DNA from 4 places in the Cupriavidus metallidurans CH34 genome. Region 4 is predicted to be linked to each of the others. Evidence: predicted binding sites of a transcription regulator. Region 4 holds the regulator's gene; each other region holds the start of a gene.
What was found. Region 4 encodes FNR, which switches genes on or off when oxygen is low (the NO sensors DNR and NnrR bind a similar motif). Its sites were predicted from a motif close to TTGATNNNNATCAA; they were not measured.
Positions count from the first base shown of each region.

Region 1 (7,901 bases), 1.3 Mb from region 4:
TGTGCGGCAGGCACTTCGACGGGCGGAGACAAAGACTTCTGGGAGGCAGGCACGGGGGACGCAGTTCGGGCATACGCCGGGCCGGCACGTTCGATTCGTGCGGCGCGCGGCGGGAACCCGGCGATTGTATGCCAAAAGACGCAATGCTCGCCGGGGCCGCGCCAATGCCTGCTTTCCCATACAATGGCCGGCGCCTGCGCGGCGCGCCAAAGCCGCGCGCCGCGCAGGAACAACAAGAAACTGGAGATACCCGAGTCATGCCGTCCTACCGCTTCACGGCGCGCCGCCGTGCCATCCTGTCCGCTACCCTGCTCGCGTTCGCCGTGCCGTCGGCCGCCTTTGCCGCCGACAGCTTCCCGAGCAAGCCGATCCGCTTCATCGTGCCCTACGCCGCAGGCGGCACCACCGACCTCGTAGCCCGCACCGTGGGCCAGCGCGTGGCCGAAAAGCTCGGCCAGCCGGTCGTCATTGAGAACCGGCCGGGCGCCGGTGGCAACATCGGCATGGATGCCGTGGCCAAGGCACCGGCCGACGGCTACACGATCGGCTTCGGCGCGATCTCGACCAACGCCCTCAACCCGCATATCTACAAGCACGTGCCGTTCGATCCGCGGCGCGACTTCACGGCGATCAGCCTGCTCGGCACCTCGACCATCGTGCTGGAGGTGAGCGAGAGCCTGCCGGTGAAAACCGTTCCGGAACTGATTGCCTATGCGAAGGCTCATCCGGGGCTGACCTATGCCACGGCTGGCACGGGTACCTCGATGCACCTGGCCGGCGCGATGTTCTCGCAGGTGACGCAGACGAATCTGACTCACGTGCCGTACAAGGGAAGCAGCCCGGCCATCAACGACATGCTCGGCGGCCACATCCAGGTGATGTTCGACAACCTGCCGGCCTCGTTGCCGCACATCCAGGCTGGCAAGCTGCGCGCGCTGGCGGTGGCTGGCAAGACACGCTCGCCGTCGCTGCCGAATGTGCCGACGCTGGCCGAAGCCGGACTGCCGGGCTACGCGGTAGAACCATGGTTCGGCGTCTACGGCCCGGCCAACCTGCCAGCGCCGGTGGTGCAGGCGCTCAATACGGCGTTCGTCGAGGCGCTGGCGCGTCCGGACGTGCGCGACAAGCTGGCCCAGGCCGGCTTCAATCCGAAGGGTTCGAGTGCAGCCGAATTGCAGACACTGACTCAGACTGAATACGAACGTTTCGGAAAGGTCGCAAAGTCGGCCGGGATCACGGTGGACTGACCACCGGGCAGGCCCGCGCATCCATTACAATCGCGCTGCACAGGGCCCTCCCGCTCCAGGGGGGGCCTTCCCGATTTCCGAGCCTGCCGCCATGAAACAAGATCCGCGCTTTCCCAATCTCTTCATCCTCGATCACCCGCTGATCCAGCACAAGCTCTCGCACATGCGCGACAAGGAAACGTCGACACGCACGTTCCGCGAGTTGCTGCGCGAGATCACGCTGCTGATGGGCTACGAGATCACGCGCAACCTGCCGCTGACCACGCGCCGCATCGACACGCCGCTGGTGCCGCTGGACGCCCCGGTCATCGCCGGCAAGAAGCTGACGATCGTGCCCGTGCTGCGCGCCGGCGTCGGCATGAGCGACGGCCTGGTGGAACTGATTCCGTCGGCGCGTATCGGCCATATCGGCGTATATCGCGACGATCAGCACCGCCCGGTGGAGTATCTGGTGCGCCTGCCGGACGTGGAAGATCGCTCGTTCATCTTGTGTGACCCGATGGTCGCCACCGGTTATTCGGCTGCCCATGCGGTGGATGTGCTCAAGCGCCGTGGTGTCAAGGACGAATCCATCACCTTCGTGGCGCTGGTGGCTGCGCCCGAGGGCGTCGAGGTGTTCCAGAAGGCCCACCCCGGCGTGAAGCTCTACGTCGCCTCGCTGGACAACCATCTGGACGACCATGCCTATATCGTGCCGGGCCTCGGCGACGCCGGCGACCGTCTCTTCGGCACCAAGAACTAAGCCCGAACTGAACTGGATTCGTCTGAATGAAATTGAGGCGCTTGATGCGCCTCAAAGTTTTTGTGGGATGACCTTTCCCCGTGCCTTGTACTGACTACACTGTCCGCCATACACGGTGAATCAATATAAAAGCGAAGGGAGTCCCACATGGAAGCCATCAAGATCCTGTTCACAACGCCCACCGGGCTCGGCAGTCTGGCCGTCATTGCCTTCATCATCGGGATGGGCGCGTTCTTTGCGCGCATGTTCGCGCGCAAGATGCGCGAGGACGCAGAGGCTGCGCGGCGCGGCGGCAACTGAGCCTCTGGCCAGCGGCGCCGGCGCTGGCCCCGGCCCCTGACGATCCCCATGAAAGACGCCCGCATCGCGCGGGCGTTTTATTTTGATGCATCGGCGTTGGTCCAGCTTCGCAGGCTACTTGCGCTTGCCGCCGCCGAGCAGACTGCCCAGCACGCCGCGAATCAGTTCCCGTCCCACCTGGGAACCCACCGTCCGCGCCGCCGACTTGGCCATCGACTCAAGGATCGAATCGCCGCGCCCGGTCTTGCCGGTACCTTTCGTCAGCGTGCCGAAGATCTCGCCAGCCTGATCGAGCCAGCCGCCCTGCTCCGCGCTACCACTTGTCCCGCCTGCCGCGCCGCCACTGGCCGGCCCCGGCGTTCCCGTTCCCGACGCCGCCGCGTTGCCGCGCAACTTCTCGTACGCCGATTCCCTGTCAATCGTTTTCTCATAGGTACCCGCCACCAGTGACCCCGCGATCAACGCCCGACGCTCGTCGTCCGTGATCGGGCCGATACGGCTGCCGGGCGCAAGCACCCAGGCACGCTCGGTGACGCAGGGCGTGCCCTTGGCGTCGAGGCACGACACCAGCGCCTCCCCCACGCCGAGTTCGCCGATAACCTGCTCCAGATTGAGCTTCGGGTTCGCGCGCATCGTCGTGGCCGCCACCTTGACCGCCTTCTGGTCACGCGGCGTGAATGCGCGCAGCGCGTGCTGCACGCGGTTGCCAAGCTGACCGAGCACAGTGTCCGGGATATCGACCGGATTCTGCGTCACGAAATACACACCCACGCCCTTCGAGCGCACCAGCCGCACGACCTGCTCGATCTTGTCGAGCAGCGCCTTGGGCGCATCGTTGAACAGCAGATGCGCCTCGTCGAAGAAGAACACCAGCTTGGGCTTTTCCAGATCGCCGGCCTCGGGTAGCTTCTCGAACAATTCGGACAGCATCCACAGCAGGAAGGTCGCGTAGAGCCGCGGCGCGTTCATCAACTTGTCGGCGGCCAGGATGTTGACCACGCCCTGCCCCTTCTCGGTCTGGATGAAGTCCTCGAGATTGAGCATCGGCTCGCCGAAAAACTTGTCCGCTCCCTGCGATTCGAGCGCCACCAGACCACGTTGGATCGCGCCGATCGACGCCGCCGAAATATTGCCGTACTCGGTCGTGAACTGGCCCGCGTTGTCGCCCACGTACTGGAGCATCGCCCGCAGATCCTTGGAATCGAGCAGCAGCAGGCCGTTAGCGTCCGCGATGCGGAATACCAGGTTCAGCACGCCTTCCTGGGTATCGTTGAGTTCGAGCATCCGCGACAGCAGCAGCGGCCCCATATGGGAAACCGTCGCGCGCACCGGGTGGCCTTTTTCGCCGAAGACGTCCCAGAGCGTGGTCGGGCATGCGCCCCAGACCGGCTCGGGCAGGCCATGCTCGGCCAGGCGGGCCTTGAGCTTGTCCGTGGGCTGGCCGGCCTGGGAAATGCCGGTCAAGTCACCTTTTACGTCGGCCATGAACACCGGCACGCCCAGCCGCGAGAAGCCCTGGGCCAGCGTCTGCAGCGTGACGGTCTTGCCCGTGCCGGTCGCCCCGGTGATCAGGCCGTGGCGGTTGCCCATTTCGGGCAACAGCACGAGTTCTTGGTCGGCATTCTTGGCGATGAGGATGGGATCGGCCATGTGATCTCGGGAAGCGGGAATGAACGAGGTGGAAATGCACCCGCAGCCATCGGCGGAAGCACGATGCGTGGCGCTTCGGAGCGGCGGGGGCGCGTGATAAAATCCTGCGCTGATTATAGCCAGCAGATTGGCACATCAATCACATGGCGCGGCCGCCGGATTGTCAGCAACTGTCAAGGAAGCCTGATCCACGCCCGCGCCGCGCCAACAGCGGCCGCACGCCGCACGATTCGTTTTTGCGCCACGGAGAGAAACATGGCCGGTCATTCCAAATGGGCCAACATCAAACACAAGAAAGCCGCCGCTGACGCCAAGCGCGGCAAGGTCTGGACGCGCCTGATCAAGGAAATCACCGTTGCCGCCAAGCTCGGCGGCGGCGAATTCGACTCCAACCCGCGTCTGCGCCTGGCCATGGAAAAGGCCATGGACGCGAACATGCCCAAGGACAACATCCAGCGCGCGATCCAGCGCGGCGTGGGTGGCCTGGAAGGCGCAAACTACGAAGAAATCCGTTACGAAGGCTACGGCCTGGCCGGTGCCGCCATCATCGTCGACTGCCTGACCGATAACCGCACCCGTACCGTGGCCGAAGTCCGCCACGCGTTCTCGAAGCACGGCGGCAACATGGGCACCGAAGGTTCGGTGGCCTTCATGTTCACGCACTGCGGCCAGTTCCTGTTTGCCCCGGGCACCCCGGAAGACAAGCTGATGGACGCCGCGCTGGAAGCCGGCGCGGACGACGTGGTCACCAACGACGACGAATCGATCGAAGTGACTTGCCCGCCCAATGACTTCGGCGCGGTCAAGGCCGCGCTGGAAGCCGCCGGCTTCAAGGCCGAAGTGGCCGACGTGGTAATGAAGCCGCAGAACGAAGTGAGCTTCGTCGGCGACGACGCCGTCAAGATGCAGAAGCTGCTGGACGCGCTGGAAAACCTGGACGACGTACAGGAAGTCTTCACCAACGCGGTGGTCGAGGAATAAGCCTCTCGCGCCGCGCCCCATGGCGGCAGCCCGGCACCAGCCAGCTGCCGCTTTTCGCATGCGTTTCTTTTCTGGCAGTGGATCATGAAAGTTTTGGTTGTCGGCTCGGGTGGACGTGAACACGCGCTGGCGTGGAAGTTGGCCCAGTCCCCCAAGGTGCAAGTCGTGTACGTGGCACCGGGCAACGGCGGGACGGCGCTGGACAAGCGTCTGCAGAACGTGCCGCTGACCGACCCGGAGGTGCTGGCCGCCTTCGTCGAGCGTGAAGGTGTGGCGTTCACGGTGGTTGGCCCCGAGGCGCCACTGGCTGGCGGGATCGTCGACGTGTTCCGCGCCCGCGGCCTGCGTATCTTCGGCCCGACCAAGGCCGCCGCCCAGCTGGAATCGTCGAAGGACTTCGCCAAGGCCTTCATGCACCGCCATGGCATTCCCACGGCCTATTACCAGACGTTCTCCGACGCTGCCGGCGCCCACGCCTATATCGACGCCCAAGGCGCGCCAATCGTGATCAAGGCCGACGGCCTGGCCGCGGGCAAGGGCGTGGTGGTGGCGATGACGCTGGAAGAAGCGCACGCTGCGGTCGACATGATGCTGGCCGACAACAAGCTCGGCGATGCCGGCGCCCGGGTCGTGATCGAGGAATTCCTCGAAGGCGAGGAAGCCAGCTTCATCGTGATGGTCGACGGCAAGAACGTGCTGGCGCTGGCCACTAGTCAGGACCACAAGCGTCTGCTGGATGGCGACGCGGGCCCCAACACCGGCGGCATGGGCGCGTACTCGCCTGCCCCCGTGGTCACGCCCGCGCTCCATGCGCGCGCGCTGCGCGAAATTATCCTGCCGACCGTGCGTGGCATGGAAAAGGACGGCATCCCGTTCACGGGCTTCCTGTATGCCGGCCTGATGATCGACGCCAACGGCAACCCGAAGACGCTGGAATTCAACTGCCGCATGGGCGATCCGGAAACGCAGCCGATCATGGCGCGCCTGAAGACCGACCTGGTGGATGTGATGGAAGCGGCCGTGGACGGCAAGCTGGATCAGATCGAGCTGGACTGGGATCGCCGCACCGCGCTGGGCGTGGTCATGGCCGCCTACGACTACCCGGAAAACCCGCGCAAGGGCGATGCGATCACCGGCATCCCCGCGGAAACCGCCGACGCCGTGACGTTCCACGCCGGCACCACGCTCAAGGATGGCACGCTGCTGACCTCCGGCGGCCGCGTGCTCTGCGTGGTGGGCCTGGCCGATACGGTCAAGGCAGCACAGAAGAACGCCTACGCCGCAGTGGAACAGATCCGCTTCGACGGGATGCAATTCCGCACCGACATCGGATACCGCGCCATCAAGCGTTGATGACCCCAGGTATCCGACCATTCGCCCCACGACACGTGGGGCGAAGCCAGCCGGTACAATCATGACACCGCAATGACAGCCGGAGCGCCCGCCGCCCGGCTGTCCTGCTACCGGCCTATTCAGACCCACCCATCATGATCGATTCCCAGGCAGTCCGTGACTATCTGCTCGGCCTGCAAGACCGCATCACCGACGCCATCGCCGCTGTCGACGGCCAGGCGTTCCTGACCGATAACTGGGAGAAGCCCCCCACCGAGCGCCTGCGCGGCAGTGGCCGCACGCGCATCCTGGAGGGCGGCGCCGTGATGGAGCGGGCTGGCGTGGGGTTCTCGCACGTGCGCGGTGACACGCTGCCGCCGTCGGCCAGCGCCAACCGGCCTGAACTGGCCGGCCGCAGCTTCGAGGCGATGGGCGTCTCGCTGGTATTCCATCCGCGCAACCCGTACGTGCCCACCGTGCACATGAACGTGCGCTGCTTCATCGCCGTGAAGCCCGACGCGGAACCGGTCTGGTGGTTCGGGGGTGGCATGGATCTGACGCCGTACTACGGCAACGCCGACGACTGCGCGCACTTCCACCGCACCTGCAAGGATTCGCTGGCCCCGTTCGGCGACGACCTGTATCCGCGCTTCAAGCAGTGGTGCGACGAGTATTTTTTCCTCCGCCATCGTGGCGAGGCACGCGGCATCGGCGGCATCTTCTTCGATGATTTCTCGGCGCTCGGCTTCGACCGCAGCTTCGAGATGCTGCGCTCGGTCGGCGATGCGTTCCTCGCCGCCTACCTGCCGATCCTCACCGCACGCAAGGACGCCGCCTATGGCGAGCGCGAGCGCGATTTCCAGGCCTATCGCCGCGGCCGCTACGTCGAATTCAATCTGGTGTTCGACCGTGGCACGCTGTTCGGCCTGCAGTCGGGCGGTCGCACGGAGTCGATCCTGATGTCGATGCCACCGCAGGTATCGTGGCGCTACGACTGGCAGCCCGAGCCGGGCACCCCGGAAGCCGCGCTCTATACCGATTTCCTGCCGGCGCGGGACTGGGCCTGAATCGATGACCGATAAGAAGCCAGCCACCGCCAACCGACAGCAGCGTCCCTACCGCCTGGGTATCCTCGGCGGCACCTTCGACCCTCCGCACCGCGGCCACGTTGCGCTGGCCCAGTTGTGCATCGATCACCTGGATCTGGACGAACTGGTCTGGATTCCCACCGGCCACTCGTGGCAGAAGGGCGACCACGTCACCCCCGCCGCCGACCGCCTGGCCATGACGGAACTGGCCGCCGGCACGCTGGATCCGGGCCGCGCCAAGGTCCGCGTGAGCCGCATGGAAGTGGAGCGCGAGGGCCCGAGCTACACGATCGACACGGTGCGGCAGCTGCGTGCCGAATACGGCGCCGACACGTCGATGTCCTGGCTGATGGGCGCCGACCAATTGCTGCGCCTGCACACCTGGCACGGCTGGGAGGCCCTGTTCGAGCAGGTGCACCTATGCATCGCCACCCGCCCGGGTTTCGACCTCGCGGCACTGGACGGCCCGGTGCTCGACGCGATGCAGCAACGGCTCGCGGACACGCACCTGATACAATGCACGCCCTCCGGCCATATGTGGATCGACCAGACGCTTGCCGT
Region 1 is NC_007973.1:858,435-866,335, reverse strand. It holds gene RMET_RS03960 (DMT family transporter) at 1-14, opposite strand, end outside; gene RMET_RS03955 (Bug family tripartite tricarboxylate transporter substrate binding protein) at 258-1,247, shown strand; gene upp (uracil phosphoribosyltransferase) at 1,339-1,989, shown strand; gene RMET_RS32025 (DUF3149 domain-containing protein) at 2,137-2,289, shown strand; gene RMET_RS03945 (helicase HerA-like C-terminal domain-containing protein) at 2,404-3,939, opposite strand; gene RMET_RS03940 (YebC/PmpR family DNA-binding transcriptional regulator) at 4,195-4,920, shown strand; gene purD (phosphoribosylamine--glycine ligase) at 5,005-6,273, shown strand; gene hemF (oxygen-dependent coproporphyrinogen oxidase) at 6,408-7,319, shown strand; gene RMET_RS03925 (nicotinate-nucleotide adenylyltransferase) at 7,324-7,901, shown strand, end outside.
Region 1: a site for FNR is predicted at 2,031-2,044, ahead of RMET_RS32025 (DUF3149 domain-containing protein). Genes of this name have one in related genera too.

Region 2 (7,901 bases), 400 kb from region 4:
GACGACGCGGCCATATAGCCGCGCATCTCGCTGGCGCAGGCAATGGCAGCCTCCACCTCGCGCATCGCCAGGATTTCCGCCGTCATGCTTGCCGCCATGGCATACAGCGCTTCGGGATCCGGTGCATGCGTATCGCGCTGCCGCTGCCGGGCGAAGATGTCGCCGAACGACTCGAGCAGTTCTGCACATTTGAAACTGCCTCCCATCGTCGTGCTGTAGTACCAAAGCTGCTCATCGTCGTCGACCTCCAGCTCGCCGCCGTCCCGGATGTGTTGCAACATGCTTTCGAGCGGTGCGAAGAGCTTGTCGAGCACCCACGGCTGCAGGCGTCCGGTGAGATGGGCCTCTGTCTGACGTGGGCGATACGGCTTGCGGGGGCGGCTACTTTTTGCCATTTTCGCCCGGGTATGCCAGTCGAATGACGACAAGGAGAATGACACTGAGTATTGCGAGCGCTCGCCCCATCTGCATGACAAGCTGCTGGAATTCGGCGGCTGTCATGCGGGCCTCCCAGTGATCTCCGGGACCGCAGGCGTCAGTGCGGGAGGCGATGCCAACGCCATTGGCAAGGCATCCGGTTGCGCCCTGGCATTCGCTTCCAACAGCAGGGCCAACGCGGCCTTGCGCAGCAGACTGGCGGTCGGAAGAATCTCGGTCAGCGTCTTGAGTTGACGAATAGCATCGGTCGCGTCGCAGCCAAGGCGCGAAGGTGGGGCTTGATGCATGGGTACTTGGGACTGCACGACTGTTCCTGAAGAAAACCCGTATACCAACAGCAAGTGCAATTGGATAGGAACGGATGTTTCCCAAGCTCCGGCGGGAACAGTCACAATTGGCCGGCAAAGCGAACGTCTGCCGGACCTATCCGGGGCGTGCAGTGCTGCCCAATGTCGATGCTGCATGCTGCTTTCAGCAACGGTGTCAGCGCAACATTGGCAATGAGCGGCCAGTCAGCACGTCCCGGACGTTCAATCCTCGAAATCGCTGCGCACCACCAGCACAGGGATCCGGGATTGCGTTAATACACCCTCTGAAACGCTACCAAGCACCATACGCTTGATGCCGCGTCGGCCATGCGTTCCCATTACGATCAGATCGGCCTCCCAGTCATTGGCTTCGCTGGTGATCGTGTCGGCAATCTGGCCTGCTGCCGACCCCGCCTCCTCAAGCAACTCGGTGGAGTAGTGCAAGCCGTTGGCTTCCATCTTCGACCGGACATGTTCCAGTATCCGCTTGCCGATGGCCGCGGTTGCCGCCTCGGCAGGCGTCAAGGTGCTGCCGAGCGCCTGTGTGACAACAAACAATGCCTTGACCTCCGCGCTCATGGCTTTTGCGACGGTCACGGCCTGCGCAAGGGCAAGCTCGGCGGCATCACTATCATCAACAGCCAACAGGATTTTCTTGTACACGATGACCTCCTCCTCTTCTGTTTGTGGAATCGTCTGGCGAACTGCGCTTATCGGAACACGAGAACGGGGATCGTGCTATGGGAGAGCACGTCCTGTGTGACGCTGCCAAGCAGCAGTTTTCCCAACCCCTTTCGACCGTGAGACGCCATGAAAATGACGTCGCACTGCAGTTCATTGGCTTTCTCGATAATCCCAAGATGTGGTGCCGAGGCGGAGGACGTTTTTCCGATACACGGTACTCCCGCCAATGCGGCTGCGGCTTCAATCCGGGAGAGTTCCTCCCGGGCCGCACTTTCGAGCCTGCTCTCGACACTTCCGGTATCAACCGCCGCGCTCATCGAAATGGACAAGCGAGGCTCTTCCTTGCAAATGTATGGCGTCAGGCGGGCCCTGGTGCTACGGGCAAATTCAATGGCCGCCGATACAGCCTTGCGCGATTGGTCGGAACCGTCAACGGGCAGCAGGATGTGTTTGAACATAGAGGTCTTGGGTTGAGGGCGAATCGGTTTGCATACGCACGACCGATTGTCGAACTGGCAGCGTTCCTATGCCTTCAGGCACGAGATACCGGCACGACATGCGGGGAGCGTTTCTCGATTCGTAAACTGAATCGATTTAGTTACAGTATCCCCGCACCGCCCTGGACTTCTTGACTGGAGTCAACGTCCCGATGCTGGCTCTCTCCAGTACGTCGCGGCGCAGATCCGTTTCGGAGAGGAAGTCCTGCCGTGACCCCAAGCACCAAGAATGACCCCCATGATGCGAAGCGGCAAATCACCCCGTCAAAGCTTGCCTTCTCCTTAGTGGCCGGCACCACCCTTCTCGTCCGATCTGCCCGACTGACGCAGCAGGAACCAGGCCATCGCCCCCAGCACCATCACGGCCGCCACCAATGCGGCCCACAACACTGCCTTGCGCCATGCCTCACGTCGAGGTACCTGTGGCGATACCAGCCCCGCCGGCGATGCCTGCATCGTGCCCAGCCGTGCCTGGCCGATAGCGGGTGTCGTACCTGCCAGCAGGTCGGCCTTGGACAGGCGCACCGTGCCTTCGGTGGCCTCACCCACCACCACCTGGAAAGGCGGCGCGCCACGTGCCACGAAAGTCAGTTCGGCGGGCTGCCAGCCCACGAACAGCAGGGGGCGCCCATCACCAAGCCCGCCTGACCGAGGATCCACGCTCAGGCGCCAGTATCGGTCGTCATTGCGAGGCACCGTCACTGACTCGTTCGCCTGCTCTCCGTTGGGTCCGGACAAGCGAAACAGACGCAGATCCGACACATGCTCCCACCGGGCCTGCGCATCTCGCCGCGACCAAAGCGTGGCCTGTGTGATGGTATTGACTTGCGGCAGTCCCACGCGCACCTGTTCCACCGGGAAGCGGCCGGCAAGATCGAATGAGTAACCACCTGCCTGATCCGGCACGCCAGGCACACCCTGGCTCCATTGGAGAGGCGCGGGAGGCGCGGGTTGGGCGGTCACCGTCTCCACCTGCACGCCTTTTACCTCTGGTGCAGCGCCTTGCCATTGCAGCCGCAGGTAGCGGGTACGCCTTGCCTCAAGGGCAATACGTTCCTGCAAGAGCTGGCTGTCCCCACGGCTTACACGCAGAATGCGGGCCGTGCCTGCCGGCTGCCACGCTTGCAGATCGTCGCTCGCCTGTACCGCCACCGCCCCTTCGAAATCGCTGTCCCCCAAACCGAGCTGGACTGCGGCGGCGGGTTCTGTCAGGCGACTCAGGTCGAGCAACCAGTCGGCCGTTGTCTTCGCCCCCGGCGCCTGACCGGCGGCATGCAGGGTGCCGTCGGCGCCGATCACAACACCCAGCCCACTTTCGGCACGGTTAGACGCGGCGGCCGGCGCGGGAAACCACGGCACATCATGCAACGTGCGCATCGGCACAGCTTCGGCCCGAGGCACCGCCAACGCGTAGGGCAACGCCTCACCCGCGCCGTTGAGTACCCGCAGATCGGCCAGTCCGCCGCGCGCGTGCGTGTAGACGCGCGCATCGAGTGTCAATGTGAAGTACGGTGCCGCGGTGAATGTCTCCACCACGAAGCGCTCTGCATGTGCCTGCGGAGCAAGCAGCAGGCACATGCAGAGCCAGCAGAATCCAACGCTGCGGATCACACGCCCTCCTTTGCCGCAGGCGGCATGGGTGATAGATAGCCAATCAGGAGCAGCAATCCTCCGACCGCAATGAAAGAGACGATGCGGGCCACACCCGAGAGGAAAGACAGGTCGACCAGGAACATCTTCATCACTGTCACTGCCAGCAATCCACCACCGACCAGCCAGAGCGACCGCACGGCGCGCCGGGTCGCCACCAGCATGGCCAGGAGCGCCAGTACGGTCCAGAACACGGACAGTGACGCCTGCACCAGCGTCGAGCCTGCCAGGTCATGCAGGGTATAGGGGACGCCTTGCCAATGGTGGAGCGTGCGAAGCAGTACCGCATTCAGCCAAATCAGCACGATCCCCGCGCCCAGCGCCCCTGCCGCGCGTGTATGCAGATCCACTGGCAAACCGGCCACCGGCGCGCGCAACCACCAGAGCACTGCCGCGCCAAAGGTCAGCAACATGATCAGATCAAGCGGATTGAGCAGCGGGATGCGTCCCAGCAATGTGCCCGGCTGCGTCAGGTTCGCGTAGAGCGACCACAGCAGCATAACCAGGACCAGCGGTGCACTGGCAAACGCCGCGACGCGCACCACGGCGGGCTCGCGCACACGCCAGAGTGCGGCAAGCACGATGGCGCCCCAACCTGCCAGGAACACCAGTTGCAGGTTCAACGACTCCAGAATCTCCGGCACGGCGTAACGCACGCCGAAGTGATGATGCAGGGTGCGTAGCAGCACGGCGTTCAGCCACAGGAATACTGTTCCGAGCGCCGCGTACTCCAACCCTCGCGGCTGCGAGGCAAGCTCAAGCGCCAGCACACGCCTGCGCCACAGCACCAGCGCGACGATAACGAGCATCTGCCCGACATCCAGCGGATTCAGGAATGGCACAAATGGCAGCGGGTCCGCCGCGCCGTCGCTGACGAGGCTTGCGAGCGACCAGATCCATAGCAGCGCGGCCAGCGGCAACGCTGCCCACAGCAGGTAGGCCCGCGCAAAACGGCGCACCGGCCAGTGCAGTCGCAATCCAGCACCGGCGAGCACCGCCAGCAAGCAGCCATGACCGAATGTCCAGGCGGCCCAGCTCCAGGCGCCCTCGGGCACGAACGCGCGCAACCGCCAGTAGCCTTCATCCGAGAGCAACACGCACAGGGTCAGGAAAAGCAGTGTATGCAGCGGCGCAAGCCAAGTGTCGGCATGGGCTGCCTCCTGGCGTTTGAGCAGCCACCAACTGGCCACGAACGCCAGGGGCCATGTCAGCAGACCGCTGCCGCCCAGCGGCGGCCCAGTCCAGACGGCGCAACTCGCGATGCACAGCAAGGCCTGCACCGGCGTCAACCCCAGTGCAGGAAAACCTGCCAACGGCCAATCCGCGGCGCGGCTACCAAGATGCGCCAGCCATGCCGACAGCACGGCGAACAGCAGCCAGCCACGCAGCAAGTCCTGAACGGACCAGCCCTGCTCGACGTGCCAATGCCATATCTCGAAAACACCGCCGCCGAGCCACCACCACACGCCCCACAGGGCCACCATCAGACCCCACTCCTGAACAAAAGGCACCCAGGTACGGACCTGCTCGCGCGCGAGCAGGCACCACGCGCTGAAGAACCCCGCCAACGCCAGTAGCATCGTGCCGATATAGCGGGCATTGAATACCGGCCACGCGCCCGGTTCGGTGTCGCCAAGCGCCCCGGCAAGGAATGCAAAGCCAGCGGCGAACTGCAGCAGCAGGCCACACCACAGTGGCAGTCGGCGCTGCTGGCGCATGGCGATCCACACGACACCCGCACCTTCCAGCGCCCACACCGCACACGTGGTCCGGCCGTCGAATCCAAGCGGAATCGCGAGCGTTGCGAAGATGACGCCCAAGGCAAGCAGTGCATCGAACAGCAGGCCCAACCGTTGGCGGTGCCGCAGCAATCCGGCCGCCAGCGCGAAGTAGAACGCCGCCATCGCCACTGCACTCCATGCCATGCCGAAAGGCGTGCCACGCATCAGCGCTGCCTGCAGGCCCGCCATTGCCAGCGGCGTCCCAAATATCAGCGTTCCATCCACGTATCCGGTGAGCTGGACGGATCGACGCAGCGCATACAGCAAGGCAATACCGGTATACAGCAGGAAAAAGAGGATGAGGAAAGGCTCGGTGGTGGAAAGCAGCGCCGGTTTGTAGCTGAGCACGCCCCACAGTGTGGCGATACCGAACGTGAAGACGAAGCCGAGCAGATTCAGCACACGCCAGGCACGGAACCAGGCGATCACGAATATTCCGGTATTGAGGAGCGCGTAGTAGCTGAACAGCATGACGTGGCTGCCGCCGCCCGTGGAAATGAGCACCGGCGCGAGAAAGCCGCCTGCGCTTCCCGTCACTGCCAGCACCGAGGCATTCTGCAAAATCGCCAGCCCCGCCGCGAGACCACAGACCAATACCATCAGCGCGAAAGCCGCGCCGGCCGGCAGAAGGTCATAGAGCCGGGCTGCGGCAAATACTGTGAGATAGAGCACGCCCACCCCCGCGCCCTGCACCGCCAGCGCGTATCCCGGGCGCCGGGTGCGCAAGCGCCAGCCCAATGCGAGCAGCCCGACCGCGCCCAGGCACACGCCCGCGAGTCGGAACTCCACGGGCAGTATGCTGTTGTCTGCCGCGTACTTGAGCAGGAATGCGACGCCGAAGAAAAGAATCAGGATGCCAACGCGCGCCACGCTGTTGCCACCCAGCAGCCAGTCGAGCGCTTCCCGGAAAAGGTGTTTGGCAAAATCAATATCCGATGCCACGACGAAGGGCATATCGCTCGACGATGCCGGCCTGGGAGAGGCCGCCGATACAGGCACAATCTCTGGCACGTCCTGGTGGCTGACAACCTGAGTGCGCGACATTGGGGCTGGTGCAGAGCCCGGTGCCGCTGCCACGGGAATAGGAACGGCGGAAACCGCCGTGGCGGCGACGGCGCTATGGCTCGCCGGGACGGGGATCACCGGCGGCCGCTCTGGCACCTCTGACCGCACTGTCTCAGAATAGTCGGAAGTCTCCGAGTCGACGGCGCCATTCGCATACCCGGCTCCGGCCGCGCCAAGCGCTCGCTTCAGCTCCGCTACCTCGCGCTCCAAGGCGGAAACCCGCTGCGCCAGCGAGGGTCCCTCGCCTTTGCGCACGGGCAACGCGTCCTGCTGGGCGTTTTCCCGTAGCACCCAACCCAGCGCTGCCCCAACGGCGGCGCCGACGACAGCGCCTTCACCGCCCCAAACCGAGGCCCCCACGATCAGGCCGATCAAGCCAAGTATCCAGAGCATTGTTAGTCACCAGAGAGAAGTGCCGCGATTTTAGTGGCTTGCAGAGACGTCGGGGCGACATCTGGGTAATGTTACAAACGTCGTGGTAAATCTGTACTCCCCTCACGTTTGGCATTCAGACCGGAAACGTCTGAAATTGGGTGGGCAACCCCGCTGCCACGGGTAACGCGCCCTCCATTTCCATCGCTATGCATGGATGGCATGGCACGAAATGTCAACGCCCTGGCTGTCCATGCAAAGTCGATCGCCAGTTGCCCACCTATGCTGGGGGGGCTCTTGAATCCATGTTTGGTCCATGCTTGAGCGCCCCCGTCAGCGACCCCGTCCACGACACACGCCCGGACATTCCGCATGTGAATGCGCCCGGATCGTCGATCAATATGCAGACCCCGCATTGCAGGGGATGAAGAACCGATCGTCCGTTAGTCCCCGACACAGTCTGCACGCGCGCTCCATGCACTGAAGATGGGGCACGCACCCATTGGGGCGCGGGATCAGGCTACACACCGCGACCAACCATTGAACGATACCCGGCGCCGCGCGCGCCGGCGTGCGGGTATCGCCTGGATCTGGCGCCCGAACAGCTTTCAACACTATCAAGGAGACCTCGTGAACACCCTGAATGGCTATGACTACGAAGACCTGCAGCTTGGCATGACCGCAAGCTACGCCAAGACCATCACTGAAACCGATATCGAGTTGTTCGCGACGGCCTCCGGCGACAACAACGCCATCCATCTCGACGAAGACTTTGCGAAGACCACGCCGTTTGGCGGGCGCATCGCCCACGGGATGCTGACGGCCAGCGTGATCTCGGCAGCGTTGGCCAGTCGCCTGCCCGGCCCGGGATCGATCTACCTGAGCCAGAACCTGCGCTTCAGGGCCCCGGTGAAGCCTGGTGAAACCGTGCACGTGACGGTCACGGTCACGGATCTCCAACCGGAGAAACGGCGTGTCGCGCTCAGCACGGTCTGCATGGTCCAGGACAAGGTCGTGGTCGACGGTGACGCCCTGATCATGCCGACGTCAGCAAAACGACGCGAGCAATGAGCCGCGCATCCGCCCGAAACAACACGCCATTCGCC
Region 2 is NC_007973.1:1,809,049-1,816,949, reverse strand. It holds gene RMET_RS08410 (hypothetical protein) at 1-314, opposite strand, end outside; gene RMET_RS08405 (hypothetical protein) at 498-725, opposite strand; gene RMET_RS08400 (universal stress protein) at 969-1,409, opposite strand; gene RMET_RS08395 (universal stress protein) at 1,457-1,888, opposite strand; gene RMET_RS08390 (DUF3999 domain-containing protein) at 2,210-3,538, opposite strand; gene RMET_RS08385 (DUF2339 domain-containing protein) at 3,535-6,816, opposite strand; gene RMET_RS08380 (MaoC family dehydratase) at 7,426-7,866, shown strand.
Region 2: a site for FNR is predicted at 2,059-2,072, ahead of RMET_RS08395 (universal stress protein). Genes of this name have one in related genera too.

Region 3 (7,901 bases), 1.6 Mb from region 4:
CGAGGTCGTGCGGATGGTGCCGTACAAGGACGGCGCCGCCAACGAGGGTCATGCCTGCGTGAAGGGCCGCTTCGCGTGGGGCTATGCCACGCACAAGGACCGCATCCTGAAGCCGATGATTCGCGCCAGGATCACCGACCCGTGGAGGGAAGTGTCGTGGGAGGAGGCGATCGGATACGCGGCGTCGCAGTTCCGACGCATCCAGGCCGAGCACGGCAAGGATTCGATTGGCGGTATCGTTTCGTCGCGCTGCACCAACGAGGAAGGCTATCTGGTGCAGAAGCTCGTGCGAGCCGCATTCGGCAACAACAACGTCGACACCTGCGCGCGTGTCTGCCATTCCCCCACCGGCTACGGCCTGAAGACGACCATCGGTGAATCCGCCGGCACGCAGACGTTCCGCTCGGTGGCCAAGGCCGACGTGATCATGGTCATCGGCGCCAATCCGACCGACGGGCACCCGGTGTTCGCCTCGCGCATGAAGCGACGCCTGCGCGCCGGGGCCCGGCTGATCGTGGTCGATCCGCGCCGCATCGATCTGGTGGAATCGCCGCATATCCGCGCCGACTATCACCTGCAATTGCGTCCGGGCACCAATGTGGCGGTGGTGACGTCGATCGCGCACGTGATCGTCACGGAGGGGCTGCTGGCCGAGCAATTCATCGCCGAGCGTTGCGAGGACCGCGCGTTCCAGCAATGGCGAGATTTCGTCGCGCTGCCCGAGAACTCGCCCGAGGCACTCGAAGCGGAGACCGGTGTGCCGGCCGAACAACTGCGTGGCGCAGCCCGCCTCTACGCCACCGGCGGCAACGCTGCGATCTACTACGGTCTGGGCGTGACCGAACATGCGCAGGGTTCGACCACGGTAATGGCCATCGCCAATCTGGCCATGGCCACCGGCAATATCGGTCGCGAAGGCGTGGGCGTCAATCCGCTGCGCGGCCAGAACAACGTGCAGGGGTCGTGCGATATCGGCTCGTTCCCGCATGAGCTTCCGGGCTACCGTCATGTGTCGGACTCGACGGTGCGTGGCAGCTTCGAGGCCGCGTGGAATGTCGAGATCAACCCCGAGCCCGGTCTGCGTATTCCGAACATGTTCGAAGCGGCGATTACCGGATCGTTCCGGGGTCTGTACTGTCAGGGCGAGGACATTGTCCAGTCCGACCCAAATACGCAGCACGTGGCCGAAGCGCTGTCGTCGATGGAGTGCATCGTCGTGCAGGATATCTTCCTGAACGAAACCGCCAAGTACGCACACGTGTTCCTGCCGGGTTCGTCGTTCCTGGAGAAGGACGGCACGTTCACCAACGCGGAGCGCCGGATCTCGCGCGTGCGCAAGGTGATGCCGCCGAAGGCCGGATACTCGGACTGGGAGGCAACGATCCTGCTGTCGAACGCGCTCGGTTATCCGATGCACTACAACCATCCGTCCGAGATCATGGACGAGATTGCGCGCCTCACACCCACGTTTGCGGGTGTCAGCTACAAGAAGCTTGAGGAACTTGGCAGCATCCAGTGGCCGTGTAATGCCGAGGCCCCGGAGGGCACGCCGACCATGCACGTGGACACTTTCGTGCGCGGCAAGGGCAAGTTCATCATCACGAAGTACGTGCCGACCAGCGAAAAGGTCAACCGAAAGTACCCGCTGATCCTGACCACGGGGCGCATCCTGTCCCAATACAACGTTGGCGCGCAGACACGGCGCACGCACAACGTGCATTGGCACGATGAGGACCGCCTCGAGATCCATCCGCACGATGCGGAGGAACGCGGGATCAAGGACGGCGACTGGGTCGGGATTCAGAGCCGTGCCGGTGAAACGGTGCTGCGAGCGATCGTCAGCGAGCGGATGCAGCCCGGCGTGGTCTATACGACGTTCCACTTCCCCGAGTCCGGCGCCAACGTGATCACGACCGACAACTCGGACTGGGCCACTAATTGCCCGGAGTACAAGGTGACGGCCGTGCAGGTGATGCCGGTGGCGCAGCCCTCCACGTGGCAGCGCAACTACCATGCCTTCAACGAGGAACAGCTGGCACATCTGCGCGCGGCCGGCGAACCCACACCGACGCGATGAGCCAGGGAGCACGGCGATGAAGCGAGACATGCCTGACGAGAACGGCCTGGGTGAAGCTGGAGTATTGCCAGTGCAGCACACGCGTGCGGTCACGCGCTGGCGGCAGGGTGCCGCCTCCGCCGAGATCGATCATCTGGCCGAGGAAATGCCGGTGGCGTTCGAGTACAACGGCATCTCCCACGCGGTGATGCTGGCCACGCCGGCGGACCTGGAGGATTTTGCGATCGGCTTCAGCCTGACCGAGGGCGTGGTCGACAGCGCGCGCGACATCTACGGTATCGAGGTGGAAGCCGCCGAGAATGGCGTGACGGTGAAGCTGGAGATCGCCAGCGCTGCGTTCGTCACGCTCAAGAGCCGGCGCAGGGCGTTGGCGGGACGTACCGGTTGCGGTCTCTGCGGCACGGAATCGCTCGAGGAGGTCATGCGCGCGCCGCGGAAGGTGCATAGCACTGCGGTGTTCGATCCCGTGGTGTTCGATGATGCCTTCGCCGCGCTGCACAAGCGGCAGGCGCTGCTGCGCGATACCGGTGCCACGCACGCGGCAGCGTGGTTGCGCGCGGATGGCGACGTATCGCTGGTGCGCGAGGACGTGGGCCGCCACAACGCACTCGACAAACTGGCCGGCGCGCTGGCGCGGGGCGGCGAGGACGTGAGTCATGGCGCAGTGATCGTCACCAGCCGCGCCAGCTACGAGATGGTGCTCAAGACGGCCTCGATTGGCGCGGGTATCCTGGCGGCGGTGTCCGGATCAACGGGGCTGGCTGCGCGTCTGGCCGAATCGGCGGGCGTCACGCTGGCCGGTTTCGTGCGCGGCGGCACCCTGGTCGCCTACTCTCACCCCCAACGACTCAAGCTTGCGTAGGGTCCTTCATGCATATCGACAATCTGGTCAAGATGGCCAATCAGATCGGCACGTTCTTCGAAGCGATGCCAGATCGAGATGAAGCGCTGGGGGATATCGCCAGCCATCTGAAGCGGTTCTGGGAGCCACGGATGCGGCGCGCGCTGCTGGCCCATATCGACACGACAGGCGGGGAAGGGCTCGATCCGATCGTGCAGGCTGCCGTGGCGCGTCATCGCGACAAGGTGGCGGTGGCGCAGGTGGCCGCGTGACGCGCGAGCCTACTTGAGCCGCAGCGGTTCGAGCAGTGCGGCATCGTACTGGGCGCGCGTGATGCGGCCCAGTTCCAGCATCCGCAGCAGGATGTAGGCCTGGCGCTGGCGAGCGCGGCGCGGATTGACCACCGGGTTGTTGGCGGATGGCGCCTTGGGCAGCCCGGCCAGCATCGCGCATTCGGCCAGCGTGAGCCGGTCGACCGGTTTGCCGAAATAGGTTTCGGCAGCCTCGCCGAAGCCATACGCGCCCTGTCCTAGGTAGATCTTGTTCAGGTAGATCTCCAGGATTTCATCCTTGCTCAGTGCGTTCTCGATCCGGTACGCCAGCAGGATTTCGTAGAGCTTGCGCGTGTAGGTCTTCTGGCGCGACAGATAGAAGTTACGCGCCACCTGCATCGTGATCGTCGACGCGCCTTGCGAGAGATCGTCGGAGAGATTGGCAATGCCGGCGCGCATTGCGCCCACATAGTCCACGCCGTCATGCAGGTAGAAGCGGTCGTCTTCGATGGCGACCACGGCCTCGGGCAAGTTGTGCGGGAAATCCGCGATCTTCACGTAGCCGGGCGAATCGCGAAATGCCGTCAGCGCGTCGAGGGACGGCAACTGCCGATTCGCCATCACGATGGCGAAGGCTAGCAGCAGGGCGCTCCCGATGATGGCGAGCAGAACGAATTTGACGAGGGCGGACCAGAGACGTTGCATGGCGCGTATTGTGCCATTGGCGGCTATCGCGTCTGGGAAATCTCTGATGCTCTCCTGTCACCGGTCCGTGCGAAGCGTGCGTCAATGGCCTACGCCGCCGGCATATCCACCCCGAGATCCCCCGCCAACGCTGCCAGATGGCTCCAGATCTTCGGATTGATCTCCAGATGCGTTGCCGCCGCGGCGCGATGCATGGCTTCGTACTCGCCCGGATACTGCACCTGGTCGAAGCCTGGCGCAGGCGGCGTGTCGTGGAGGTAGCGCACGAAGGCCTCTACCTCCTCCCGTTCCCAGTTGATGCCGAGATCGAGTTCGGGATTCAGCAGCACCGCGAACAGGTTGTTCGTGGCCACGCCGCCGCGCGGGTTGTCCGGCTGGATCGTGCCACCGCCGGACAACACCCCGGCCAGCAGTTCCGCCACCACGCCGAGACCGTAGCCCTTGTGGGCGCCAAACGGCAGCAGCGATCCCGGTTGATCGTCGAACATGACCCCCGCATCGGTAGTCGGGTTGCCTTCGGCGTCGATGATGCTGTTCTCCGGCGCGGGCTCGCCTTTCTCCGCCAGCACGCGTGCCTTGTTGATGGCGATGGCGCTGGTGGCGATATCGACGACGAGCGGCGGTCGCCCGTTCGGCATCGGCCCGGCAAAGCAAAGCGGATTGGTGGTGAGCCGTGGCACGCGGCCGCCGAAGGGCGCGACCACGGGCGGCCGGTTGATCACGTTGGTGAAGCTCAACAGCACGAAGCCTGCGCTGGCCACCATCTCGCCATAGTGGCCCATGCGGCCAAGGTGGTGCGATTTGCGCAGTGTCACGATGCAATGGCCGTGCTGACGCACGCGTTCGATGGCACGCGTCATCACGGTCTTGCCGACGTGCTGGCCAAAGCCGCCGTTACCGTCGAACACCATCAGCATGTCGCGGTCGAGCACGCACGCAGCGCGTCCGGTGGGATTCACGTTGCCACTCTCGATGGCACGGCGGTAGTTCGGCAGGATCGACAGGCCGTGGCTGACGTAGCCGCTGCGATCGGCTTCCACCAGGTGCTCGGCCACGTCATCGGCGATATCGGCGGGCACACCCTGCGCCGCCAGGATGCTGCGCGCGAACTGCCGCGCGCTGTCTAGGGTAATTTTCATCATCGTTGGGGGCGAAGGTTTGGGGGCGCTTGTGTCAGCGGCGAGGTTGCATGTTTGCCGGTCAGATCCAGCCAAGCCAGCGCCAGTACGTCGACGCGAACAGCAGCATCAGCAGATACCCGATGATCGTGGTCGGGATGCCGATGCGCGCGAACTGTCGCCCGTTGAAGGTATCGGTGCCGAGGCAGACCATGTTCTGCGGTGCGTTGATGGGCAGGATGAAGCCGAAGCTGACCGTGAAGCCGAGCAGCATCGTCATGCCGACCTTGTTCATGTCACCGGGTATGGTTTGCAGTACCGAGATCAGGATCGGCAGCATCGCGGAGGTCAGTGCCGTGGCGCTGGCAAAGCCGAGGTGGATCAGGATCAGGAATGCCGCCAGCACGGCAAAGACCAGCAGCGTGCCGTGATTGGCCAGGCCGGAATGCGTGACGACGAATTTCCCGAGCCATTGGCCGGCCTGCGTGGTCAGCAGCGCGGTGCCCAGGCTGATACCAACGCCGAACACGATCAGCGTGCCCCATGGCGTGCGTTGCTGCATCGTCTTCCAGTCCATCACGCCGATGCGCGGCAGCATCAGGATCACCAGGCCCACGAACGTGATCGACGCCGTATCGAACTTGTGCAGCTTGCCCTCGGTGGCCCAGAACAGCAGCAGGCCGATGGCGACGGCAGCCAGGCGCTTCTGCGGGCCCGTCATCGGACCCAGCGCGGCCAGCTCACGCTGCACGGCTTCCTTGCCGCCCGCAATTGCGTCGGTTTCAGGCGGAAGCAGCCAGCGCACGAGGAAGTACAGCACGATCGACATCACGATGGCCCAGGGAGCGCCGGCAATCAGCCATTGCAGCCAGGTCACGCGTTCGCCGAGCAGCTTGTCCATGAAGCCCGCGGTCAGCAGGTTCTGTGCGGCGGCGGTCTGGATACCGACGTTCCAGACGCTGGTGGCTTGCGCGACCATGATCATGATGCCGGCTGCGATGTTCGACTTCTTGTCGACGCCGAATGCGGCGATCACGCCCATCATGATCGGCACGGTACATGCGCTGCGCGCGGTGGCGCTCGGCACCACCAGGCTGAGCAGGATCGTGACGGCGATCGTGCCGATCAGGATGCGTCGGGTACTGGTGCCGATGGCCGACAAGGTGACCAGCGCGATGCGCCGGTCCAGTCCGGTCACGGTCATGGCCGCCGAGATGAACAGCGCGGCGGCGACGAGGGCCAGCGCGGTGTTCGAGAAGCCCGCCAGGGCCATGCCAAGCGCGCGCGATGTGCCATATAGCGTGTTGGGGTCATTGACCATCGGCGCGAAGCCGATCAGGCCGGCCATCAGCGACGTGATCATGATGGCGCTGGTCTCGTAGGTCACCGCTTCGGTAATCCACACCACGACCGCGAATGCCAGGATGGCCAGCATGCGCTGACCGGCCACAGGCAGGTCAGCCGGCATCGGTATCAGGAGCACCGCGATCAGCACGACCACGGCCGCATACAGACCCCAGTGGATATTGAGCTTGGGCGCGGCCGCGACGGCCGTCGCGGCGGTGGGGGCGCCGGAGGCGGCAGGAGGTACTTGTGATTCAGGCATCGTGGAATCCCTATGTTGGATCAGCCTGCCAGTCGCGTCGTATCGCAGGATCGCCGCGGCCGACATGGGCTCATTATGTGAAGCCAAGGCCGATGTGCCAAGGTGCTGGTGACGGCGCAATTGCTGGATATCAACTCACTGTGATGTCAGGCTTCGATGCCAGCAATGGGGCCTTGTGCGGATCGAGTGAGTGTGATTGCGCGTGGATGGGTGTATGAGCGGCACGGAAGCATGAAGCCGTACGTGGCACCTGTCCTTCGATGCGGCGATCTGAAATAATTGAAGCCGATGCTGAACGTTTTTGGAAGGCGTGCTTGACCGCACGCTTATGCGAAATGACCAATAATATGAATCACGACACACGCCCCTCGCTGGGGCTGGAGACGATCCCCAACGCGCGTGACCTTGGCGGACTGGCCGGTTTATCCGGCCGTCGCGTCAGGTCGGGCAAGCTCTATCGCAGCGCGAATCCCGCGCTGGCCTCGGCCGCCGATCTCGATCGCCTGCATTCGCTCGATCTGGATATCGTTGTCGATTTCCGGTCTCCCGGCGAGAAGTCGCCTGCCGAGGCCGCTTTCGGCGAGCGCTTTCACTGGCTCGCGGTGCCGGTGCTGGAGGGCAGCATGGCGATGGATGTGCTGGTGCCGCGCCTGCGTGCAAGCACGCCCACACAGATGCGAGACTTCATGCTCGATGTGTACCGCGATTTTCCGGTGCGCTACCGCGAGGCGTTCGGCGCGTTCCTGCGTCATGCCGAGGCCGGCCGCACGCTGTTCTATCACTGCACCGCAGGCAAGGACCGCACAGGCTTTGCGTCGTTGCTGTTGCTATCGGCGCTTGGCGTGTCGCAGGACGAAATCGTTGCCAATTACCTCGAATCCAATCACTGGAATCGCCGCCTCAACGAAGATGTGCTGGCGCGCGTGGCCCCGATCGGGGTCGACGCGGACGTCATCATGCCGTTGCTCGAAGTGCGGCCCGAATACCTGGAAGCATCGATGGATGCGATTGCGCGGGCCTACGGCAGTGTGGAGCAATTTCTTGCCGATGACCTGCGCATCGATGTGGGGCAACTACGCGGGCACTACCTCGAAGATTAGCCGCCGTTTAGCAGGATCTTCGCGGTCGAGAGGGCGATCATGCCTTCCTCGTCCGTCTGCAGCGCCAGCACCGGCACGCGGCTTGTGTCGCTGCTGATGCGCTGGCAGTTGTCGCCATTGGCCGCGGCATCCAGCGAGATGCCGAAGAGATCGGTGAGGTGCGCGCAGACGCGTGCGCGCAC
Region 3 is NC_007973.1:593,841-601,741, forward strand. It holds gene fdhF (formate dehydrogenase subunit alpha) at 1-2,077, shown strand, start outside; gene fdhD (formate dehydrogenase accessory sulfurtransferase FdhD) at 2,094-2,939, shown strand; gene RMET_RS02815 (formate dehydrogenase subunit delta) at 2,948-3,190, shown strand; gene RMET_RS02820 (transglycosylase domain-containing protein) at 3,200-3,895, opposite strand; gene RMET_RS02825 (Ldh family oxidoreductase) at 3,985-5,034, opposite strand; gene RMET_RS02830 (DASS family sodium-coupled anion symporter) at 5,096-6,619, opposite strand; gene RMET_RS02835 (tyrosine-protein phosphatase) at 6,967-7,719, shown strand; gene RMET_RS02840 (acetate/propionate family kinase) at 7,716-7,901, opposite strand, start outside.
Region 3: a site for FNR is predicted at 6,740-6,753, ahead of RMET_RS02830 (DASS family sodium-coupled anion symporter). Genes of this name have one in related genera too.

Region 4 (7,901 bases):
GGTGCCGATGCCGTGCTGACACACGGTGGCGTGGGCGAAATCGCCAATGCCATTGCCGTGGCCCGCAAGACGCGCCGTGTGGTACGCCAGAACCTGGGTTGGGCCTTTTTCTACAACGTCGTGGCGATCCCCCTGGCAGCTACCGGACTCGTTACGGCATGGATGGCAGGCATCGGAATGTCCGTGTCGTCGTTACTGGTTGTCGGCAATGCATGGCGCCTGTTGCGCGCCGCGGCGGCGCCGGCCAGGGAGTCCTGAATATGGAAACACTCTATCTATTGGTGCCGATGAGCCTGGTGCTGGTGGCCGTGATTGCCGGGGCGCTGTGGTGGGCGTTGCACGCGGGGCAGTACGACGACCTCGATCGCCCGGCGGAAGCAATTTTGCTCGACAACGACAAGCCTTGAATGTCAAGGCGTATAGGTGACCGTTGCGGCGAACGCTCATTGACAGGAATTAATGCAAGCAGTTCGCAAGGGATGCTGGTGGCTTGATGAAAGTCAACGCGACTTGTAAGCCGATTTTCTAAAGTCACACCGTCAGTAGGTTTATTTTTACTTTTTGCATTGGGGGTCTGAATGGCTGTCACCACCGCGTCCTCACGCGCCGACACCTTCAACTATGGAGTCGTGCGGCAGTTTGCCGTCATGACCGTGGTTTGGGGGATCGTTGGCATGGCCGTAGGCGTTCTGCTTGCGGCGCAATTGATCTGGCCGGATCTGAATTTCAATACACCGTGGTTATCGTTCGGTCGCTTGCGACCGCTTCACACCAATGCGGTGATCTTTGCATTTGGCGGTAGCGCGCTGTTCGCCACGTCGTACTACGTCGTGCAACGCACCTGCCAGGCCCGGCTGTTCTGCGGCCCGCTGGCGTCGTTCACATTCTGGGGCTGGCAAGCCATCATCATCGCGGCGGTGATCACGCTGCCGATGGGCATTACTTCTTCCAAGGAGTATGCCGAGCTCGAATGGCCGATCGATATCCTGATCACGCTGGTCTGGGTTGCCTACGCGGTGGTGTTCTTCGGCACGATCATCAAGCGCAAGACCCGCCATATCTACGTGGCGAACTGGTTCTTCGGCGCTTACATCCTGACGATCGCCATCCTCCATATCGTCAACAACATCGAAATGCCGGTGTCGATGTGGAAGTCGTACTCCGCCTATGCAGGCGTGCAGGACGCGATGATCCAGTGGTGGTACGGCCACAACGCGGTGGGCTTCTTCCTGACCACGAGCTTCCTGGGGATGATGTACTACTTCATCCCGAAGCAGGCAGAGCGTCCGATCTACTCGTATCGCCTGTCGATCGTCCACTTCTGGGCGCTCAACTTCACGTACATGTGGGCGGGTCCGCACCACCTGCAGTACACCTCGCTGCCTGACTGGGCGCAGTCGCTGGGCATGGTGTTCTCGCTGATCCTGCTGGCTCCGTCGTGGGGCGGCATGATCAACGGGATCATGACGCTGTCCGGTGCCTGGCACAAGCTGCGTACCGATCCGATTCTCAAGTTCCTGGTGGTGGCGCTGTCGTTCTACGGCATGGCCACGTTCGAGGGCTCGATGATGTCGATCAAGACGGTGAACGCGCTGTCGCACTACACGGACTGGACGATCGGCCACGTGCACTCGGGTGCCCTGGGCTGGGTCGCGATGATCTCGATTGGCTCGCTTTACTACCTGATTCCGCGCCTGTTCGGGGAGAAGGAGATGTACAGCACGCGCCTGATCGAGTGGCACTTCTGGATTGCGACGATCGGCGTCGTGCTCTACATCGCCTCGATGTGGATCGCCGGTGTGATGGAAGGTCTGATGTGGCGCGCCACGCAGCCTGACGGCACGCTGACCTATGCGTTCGTCGAAGCGGTCAAGGCAAAGTATCCGTTCTATCTGATCCGTCTGCTGGGTGGCCTGTGCTTCCTGAGCGGCATGATCCTCATGGCTTACAACGTGGCACGTACCATCATTGGCAAGCCTGCGGTTGACGCTCCGATTCCGGCCAACCTGCCGGCTTCCGCCCACTGATCGCCGAGGACCGAACGATGTCTCAAAAACAAGGATTCTTTTCCCACGAAACGCTGGAGAAGAACGTCGGCTGGCTGATCATCGCAACCATCATCGTGGTCAGTATCGCTGGCCTGGTGCAGATCGTGCCGCTGTTCTTCCAGCACTCGACGACTGAGCCCGATCCGGGCATCACGCCGTACTCGCCGCTGCGCCTGATGGGGCGCGACATCTACATCCGTGAGGGTTGCGTTGGTTGCCACTCGCAGCAGGTGCGTACCCTGCAGGCGGAGACTGAGCGTTATGGCCATTTCTCCACGGCGGGCGAGTCGGTGTATGACCACCCGTTCCTGTGGGGCTCGAAGCGTACCGGTCCGGATCTCGCGCGCGTTGGCGGCCGTTACTCGGACGACTGGCAGCGGATCCACCTGCGCAATCCGCGCGATGTGGTTCCCGAGTCGGTGATGCCTTCGTACCCGTGGCTGGAGAAGACGCAGTTGCCCACCAACGACATCCAGGCACGCATGCACGCGCTGAAGCGTCTGGGTGTGCCGTACAAGGACGAAGAGATTGCCCGTGCGCCTGAAGAGTTGGCGGGCAAGACGGAAGAAGATGCGCTGGTGGCGTATCTGCAGGGACTTGGCCTGAATCGCCGCAATGTGCGCGTTGACTCGGCGGCGGCTCCGGCGCCGGCGAAGGAGTGATGCCATGGCGATCGTGACCGCAATTGCAACCGTCGTGTCGATGCTGACGTTCATTGGCATCTGCTGGTGGGCATGGTCGGGCGGCCGCCAGGCCGCCAATCAGGAATCGGCGATGTTGCCGTTTGCCCTGCCTGACGAAAACACAACTACAAGCCGGAACCCACAGCCATGAGCGATTTCATTTCCGATTTCTGGAGTTATTACATCGCGGCCATCGCGCTCATCGGGATCGTCTGGTGTGTCTGGCTGCTGTTCTCCCAACGCAAGATGCCGAAAGGTGTCAGCACCACTGATGACACCGGTCATGTCTGGGATGGTGACCTGCGCGAATTGAACAATCCGCTGCCACGTTGGTGGATGTGGATGTTCCTGCTGGCCTGCATCTTCGGTCTTGGTTACTTGGCGCTGTATCCGGGTCTGGGATCGTACGCCGGTATGCTCAAGTTCTCGACGCAGGGCGAGCTTGCCGCTCACCGCGAAGCGGCCGAGAAAACGCAGCACCAGATCTACGCCAAGTATCTGAACATGGATATCAAGCAGGTGGCGGCGGATCCTGATGCACGCGAGATCGGCCAGCGGTTGTTCCTGAACTACTGCGCGCAGTGCCATGGTTCGGATGCGCGTGGCAGCCGAGGCTTCCCCAACCTGACCGACAACGATTGGCTCTACGGTGGCGAGCCGGAGACGATCCAACAGACGATCACCAAGGGCCGCAATGGCGTGATGCCGTCGTTTGCGAGCACGATCGATGCGAAGCAGGCGGGCGATACCGCGCAGTACGTGCGTTCGCTGTCTGGTCTGTCCTCGGATCCGATTCGTGCATCGCGTGGCGAAAGCACCTTCAAGTCGACCTGCGCGGCCTGCCACGGCGCCAACGGCAAGGGCAACCAGGCACTCGGCGCGCCGAACCTGACCGACAACACGTGGTTGTACGGCAGCTCGGAAGCGACGATCGTCGACGCGATCCTGAAGGGACATAACGGTCATATGCCGGCGCATGAGGAGATTCTGACGCCCGAGCGCATCCGCATGCTGACCGCATATGTGTGGGGACTCTCGAATACGGGAGGCGCTGCAAAATGACTAACTGCCCCGGGGCCGGGCGGAGTGCCGCCCACCGGGGCGTGAGGGCAACACGATGAGCGCGCCCCTTAACGCCCCCGATCACTCGGACGATCACGCCTCGAACGATCCGTCTGCAAGCCAGTCGTCGAGCGATCGTAACGGCAACACTTGGCGTCCCGCGCCGCCCCCCAAGGGGGCAGAGACCACCGAGGAAGCGCTGTACGAGGTCCGCCGCAAGATCTATCCGCGCTCGACCTCTGGCGCGTTTTCGAGCTGGCGCGTGTGGCTGGTCATCCTGACGCAGTTGATTTACTACGGAACCCCCTGGCTAAAGTGGAATGATCGCCAGGCCGTGCTGTTCGATCTCGGCGCGCGCAAGTTCTACATCTTCGGTCTCGTGCTGTGGCCGCAGGATGTGATCTATCTTGCCGTGCTGCTGGTCATTTCTGCGCTATCGCTATTCCTGTTCACAGCCATCGCCGGACGCCTGTTCTGCGGCTACGCCTGTCCCCAAACGGTCTACACAGAGATATTCATGTGGATCGAGCGACATGTCGAAGGGGATCGCATCGCGCGGATCCGACTTGACGGCGATCCCTGGAGCCTGCGCAAGCTGCGAATCAAGGCGACCAAGCATGTGCTCTGGGTGCTGATCGCACTGTGGACGGGCTTCACGTTTATTGGATATTTCGCGCCGATTCGGGAGCTTGGTAGCGAGGTCCTGCATTTTACGCTCGGACCCTGGCAGAGTTTCTGGATGCTGTTCTACGCGTTTGCGACCTGGGGCAACGCCGGATTCATGCGCGAGCAGGTGTGCAAGTACATGTGCCCCTATGCGCGCTTCCAGAGCGTGATGGTCGACCGCGATACCTATGTCGTGACCTATGACGTGGGTCGTGGGGAGCCGCGTGGTAGCCGTTCCCGCAAGACCGATCGCCATGCCGCTGGCATTGGCGATTGCGTGAATTGCAGTATCTGCGTGCAGGTGTGTCCGACCGGTATCGATATTCGCGATGGCCTCCAGTACGAGTGCATCGGTTGCGGTGCCTGTATCGACGCGTGCAATCTGGTCATGGACAAGATGGAGTACCCGCGCGGACTGATCCGATACACGTCGGAAAATGCGATGCGCAAGTCCCTGTCGACATCCGACGCGCGCAAGCGGCTGCTGCGACCACGCACGATCATCTATACGCTGATCTGGTTGGTTCTGGCGGCGGGCTTCGTCGCGTCGCTGGCAGTGCGGTCGCCGATCAAGGTCGACATCATTCGGGATCGCGGCGCGCTGGGCCGGGAAGTGGAGGGGCGCTGGATCGAGAACGTCTATCGGCTCCAGGTGATCAACACCACGGAAGCGCCGATGCGGATTCGCGTGGAGGCTGAGGGCGACGACCTGACTGGACTGACGGTCGAGTATGACAAGTCCGCCGAGGCCATGCAGCCAACGTCCAACCGGTTGTTGCCGATTCGCATCCGCGTGCCGATCGACGATGCCAAGGAAGGCACGCACAAGATCAACGTAACGGTGACGGCGGAGGGCGAGGACGGCCGAGACGCGCATATCAGGCAATCCACGAGTTTCATTGTTCCCCGCAATCTGTGATGCTGAGGGCGAAATGGCAGCAAACAAGGAGAGCGCAATGACATCCCAACAGTCCAAGCCCTGGTACAGGGAACCGTGGCCGTGGCTTTTGATGAGCGGTCCGTTGCTTGCAATTATTGGCTGCGGCGTGACCATCTGGCTCGCCAACACGCATCCGGATTTGCCGGTTTCCGGCGTGGAGCGTCATGGTCTGGTCGTAGAGAAAACGGGGGCGGAGCATGTAACGTCGCCGGCTGCGAGGCGCCCATGAGACTCCGCTGGCTGATGTGGGTACTTTGGCCGGCGTTTCTGATGGGCGGAGCGGCCACCGCCACCGTATTTTCGGTCGTTGATCCGGGCGATCTCACGTTCTTCGGGCACCAGGTGGAAGCGTCTCGTGAGGCGGTCTACACGATTGGCTTCCTGGTGGCGTGGTTGTTTTGCGCGTTGTCCAGCGGGCTGACGCTATACACCATGCCAACCAAGCTCGAGGAGACCGACGAACTCGAGTAATGGATCGAGTGCTGGTAGAAAGCAGAACGGCCGCACCGGGAACTGAATTCCAGGTGCGGCCGTTTTCCTGGCTAGGACGTTCGTTAGCAGTTTCGGCTATAGACCTGCCTGATGCCTTCCATGTCCACGAGTTTCACGTGTCGTTGGCGAATCTGAATCAGGCCGGCTTCGGCGAATCGAGAGAAGAGCCGACTCACGGTTTCGAGCTTGAGGCCAAGGTAGCTGCCGATTTCTTCGCGGCTCATCCGCAGCACGAACTCGCTCGACGAGTAGCCGCGCATCGACAGGCGCTCCGACATGTTGACGAGAAATGCTGCCAGGCGCTCTTCGGCACGCATCGAGCCAAGAGTGATCAGCATGATCTGGTCCTGCGAGATTTCCTTGCTCATCAGTCGCAGGAACTGTTGCTGGAGCGACGGCAAGGTGCCGGACAGCGATTGCAGGTCATCGAATCGTACGACGCAGACCTCGGTGTCCTCGAGTGCAGTGGCATCGGATGCATGCTGCATCTCGCCGAGGCCGTCGAGTCCGACGACTTCACCGGGTAAATGGAAGCCGGTGATTTGCGTGCGTCCGTCCTCCATGGTCACGTGGGTCTTCAATGTGCCAAAGCGGATCGCATAGACTGCGGTAAGTGGCTCGCCCATGCGATAGAGCGTTTCGCCCTTGTGAACACGAACGCGTTCCTGTACGAGCGTGTCCATCTTTGCGAGGTCCTGTTGCGACATGCCCACGGGAAGGCAAAGCTGGCCCATGGCGCAAGTGGAGCAACGTGGAGACATCTCGGTGACGGGAATGGAGGTAAGCAATTGATGGTGCTCGCATGAATGCGCTTGCGATGGAGGCGCGATGCAGGCATTTTACAGCTTGATGTGACGCAGAAGCGAGGAACAGTTGCCATTTGGTGTGCTTTTCAGTGTCTTTACACTTGCATTGCTTGGCGGCGTGCATTGCGCAGCCATGTGTGGAGGAATTGCCATTGCCGTCGAGCAACGGCAGTCCGGGGCGGCTGTCGCGGTCGTTAACGTCGTGCATCGTTCGCGGTTGCACTGGTGGCTGGAACTACTGGTTATGCACGCCGGGCGTCTCACGACCTATGTGCTGCTTGGGGCACTGATGGGGGCGGTGGGCGCGACAGTCTGGAAGCAGGATTACCTGCCAGTGCAGCGCTGGCTCTACGGTGCAGGCAGCCTGTTGCTTGTTCTGACCGGGGTGTGGTTGTTGCGGGGCCGCGTCATGCGGGCAGCGTGGCTCGAACGGCTGGCGGCGCGGGCGGCCTCGTATGTCGTTCAGGGCATCGCGTCGCTGGGTATGCAGATGCCGCTTCGCTTGCGTCGGCACGCGCCCATCATGCGGCGCTATGGGATGGGGTTGGCCTGGGGGCTGGTGCCTTGCGGTATGGTGTACGGCGCACTTGCGCTCGCCTTGTTGGCTGGTAATGCGCCTTCTGGGGCACTTGTCATGGCGGCCTTTGGCATCGGGACGCTGCCGAACCTGCTGGTGATCTCGGGTTTGTCGGGCTACCTGCGGCAACTGTCGCGCCGCCCCAGCGTGCGAGTGGGCGCCGCGCTTATTGTGATCGGTTTTGGGGCGCTGGGTGTCGCACGCGCCGTCTGGCTGCCCGATACGCTGGCCAATCACGGCTTCTGCGTCGTGTTCTAGACTTTTTTGCTGGTTGCAGGGCGGGGCTGGAATGCCATACAATCGCGAAACCACGGTATCGCGCTCCGATGCGCTCGTGGCGTCGCCGGGGCTGCATTCCCGATCTGGGGTGTGTGCCCAGGGGGTCTGGGCAGGTCTGGCTTGCCAGGATCGTCCCCACAGTTCATCCGGTTCACAAGATCTGGTTCCAAAGTCCGATGGGGCTGTGTGGAGAGGTGGCGCCGGTGCCAGGCGAAGTTGCCTGGGCCGATATCGATTGTTTCTTGCCGCCTTGGCGATCTGATTGTCCAGGTGAATGTCCACCCCAAAAGGGAGAGGGTGCGACGCAAGAGGTCCGTTGACTGGCGCAGTCTGTCAGCCCCGGACGAT
Region 4 is NC_007973.1:2,205,007-2,212,907, reverse strand. It holds gene RMET_RS10235 (heavy metal translocating P-type ATPase) at 1-258, shown strand, start outside; gene ccoS (cbb3-type cytochrome oxidase assembly protein CcoS) at 261-407, shown strand; gene ccoN (cytochrome-c oxidase, cbb3-type subunit I) at 579-2,027, shown strand; gene ccoO (cytochrome-c oxidase, cbb3-type subunit II) at 2,045-2,710, shown strand; gene RMET_RS10215 (cbb3-type cytochrome oxidase subunit 3) at 2,715-2,882, shown strand; gene ccoP (cytochrome-c oxidase, cbb3-type subunit III) at 2,879-3,793, shown strand; gene ccoG (cytochrome c oxidase accessory protein CcoG) at 3,849-5,378, shown strand; gene RMET_RS32220 (membrane protein) at 5,392-5,628, shown strand; gene RMET_RS10200 (hypothetical protein) at 5,625-5,870, shown strand; gene fnr (fumarate/nitrate reduction transcriptional regulator Fnr) at 5,954-6,679, opposite strand; gene RMET_RS10190 (sulfite exporter TauE/SafE family protein) at 6,765-7,532, shown strand.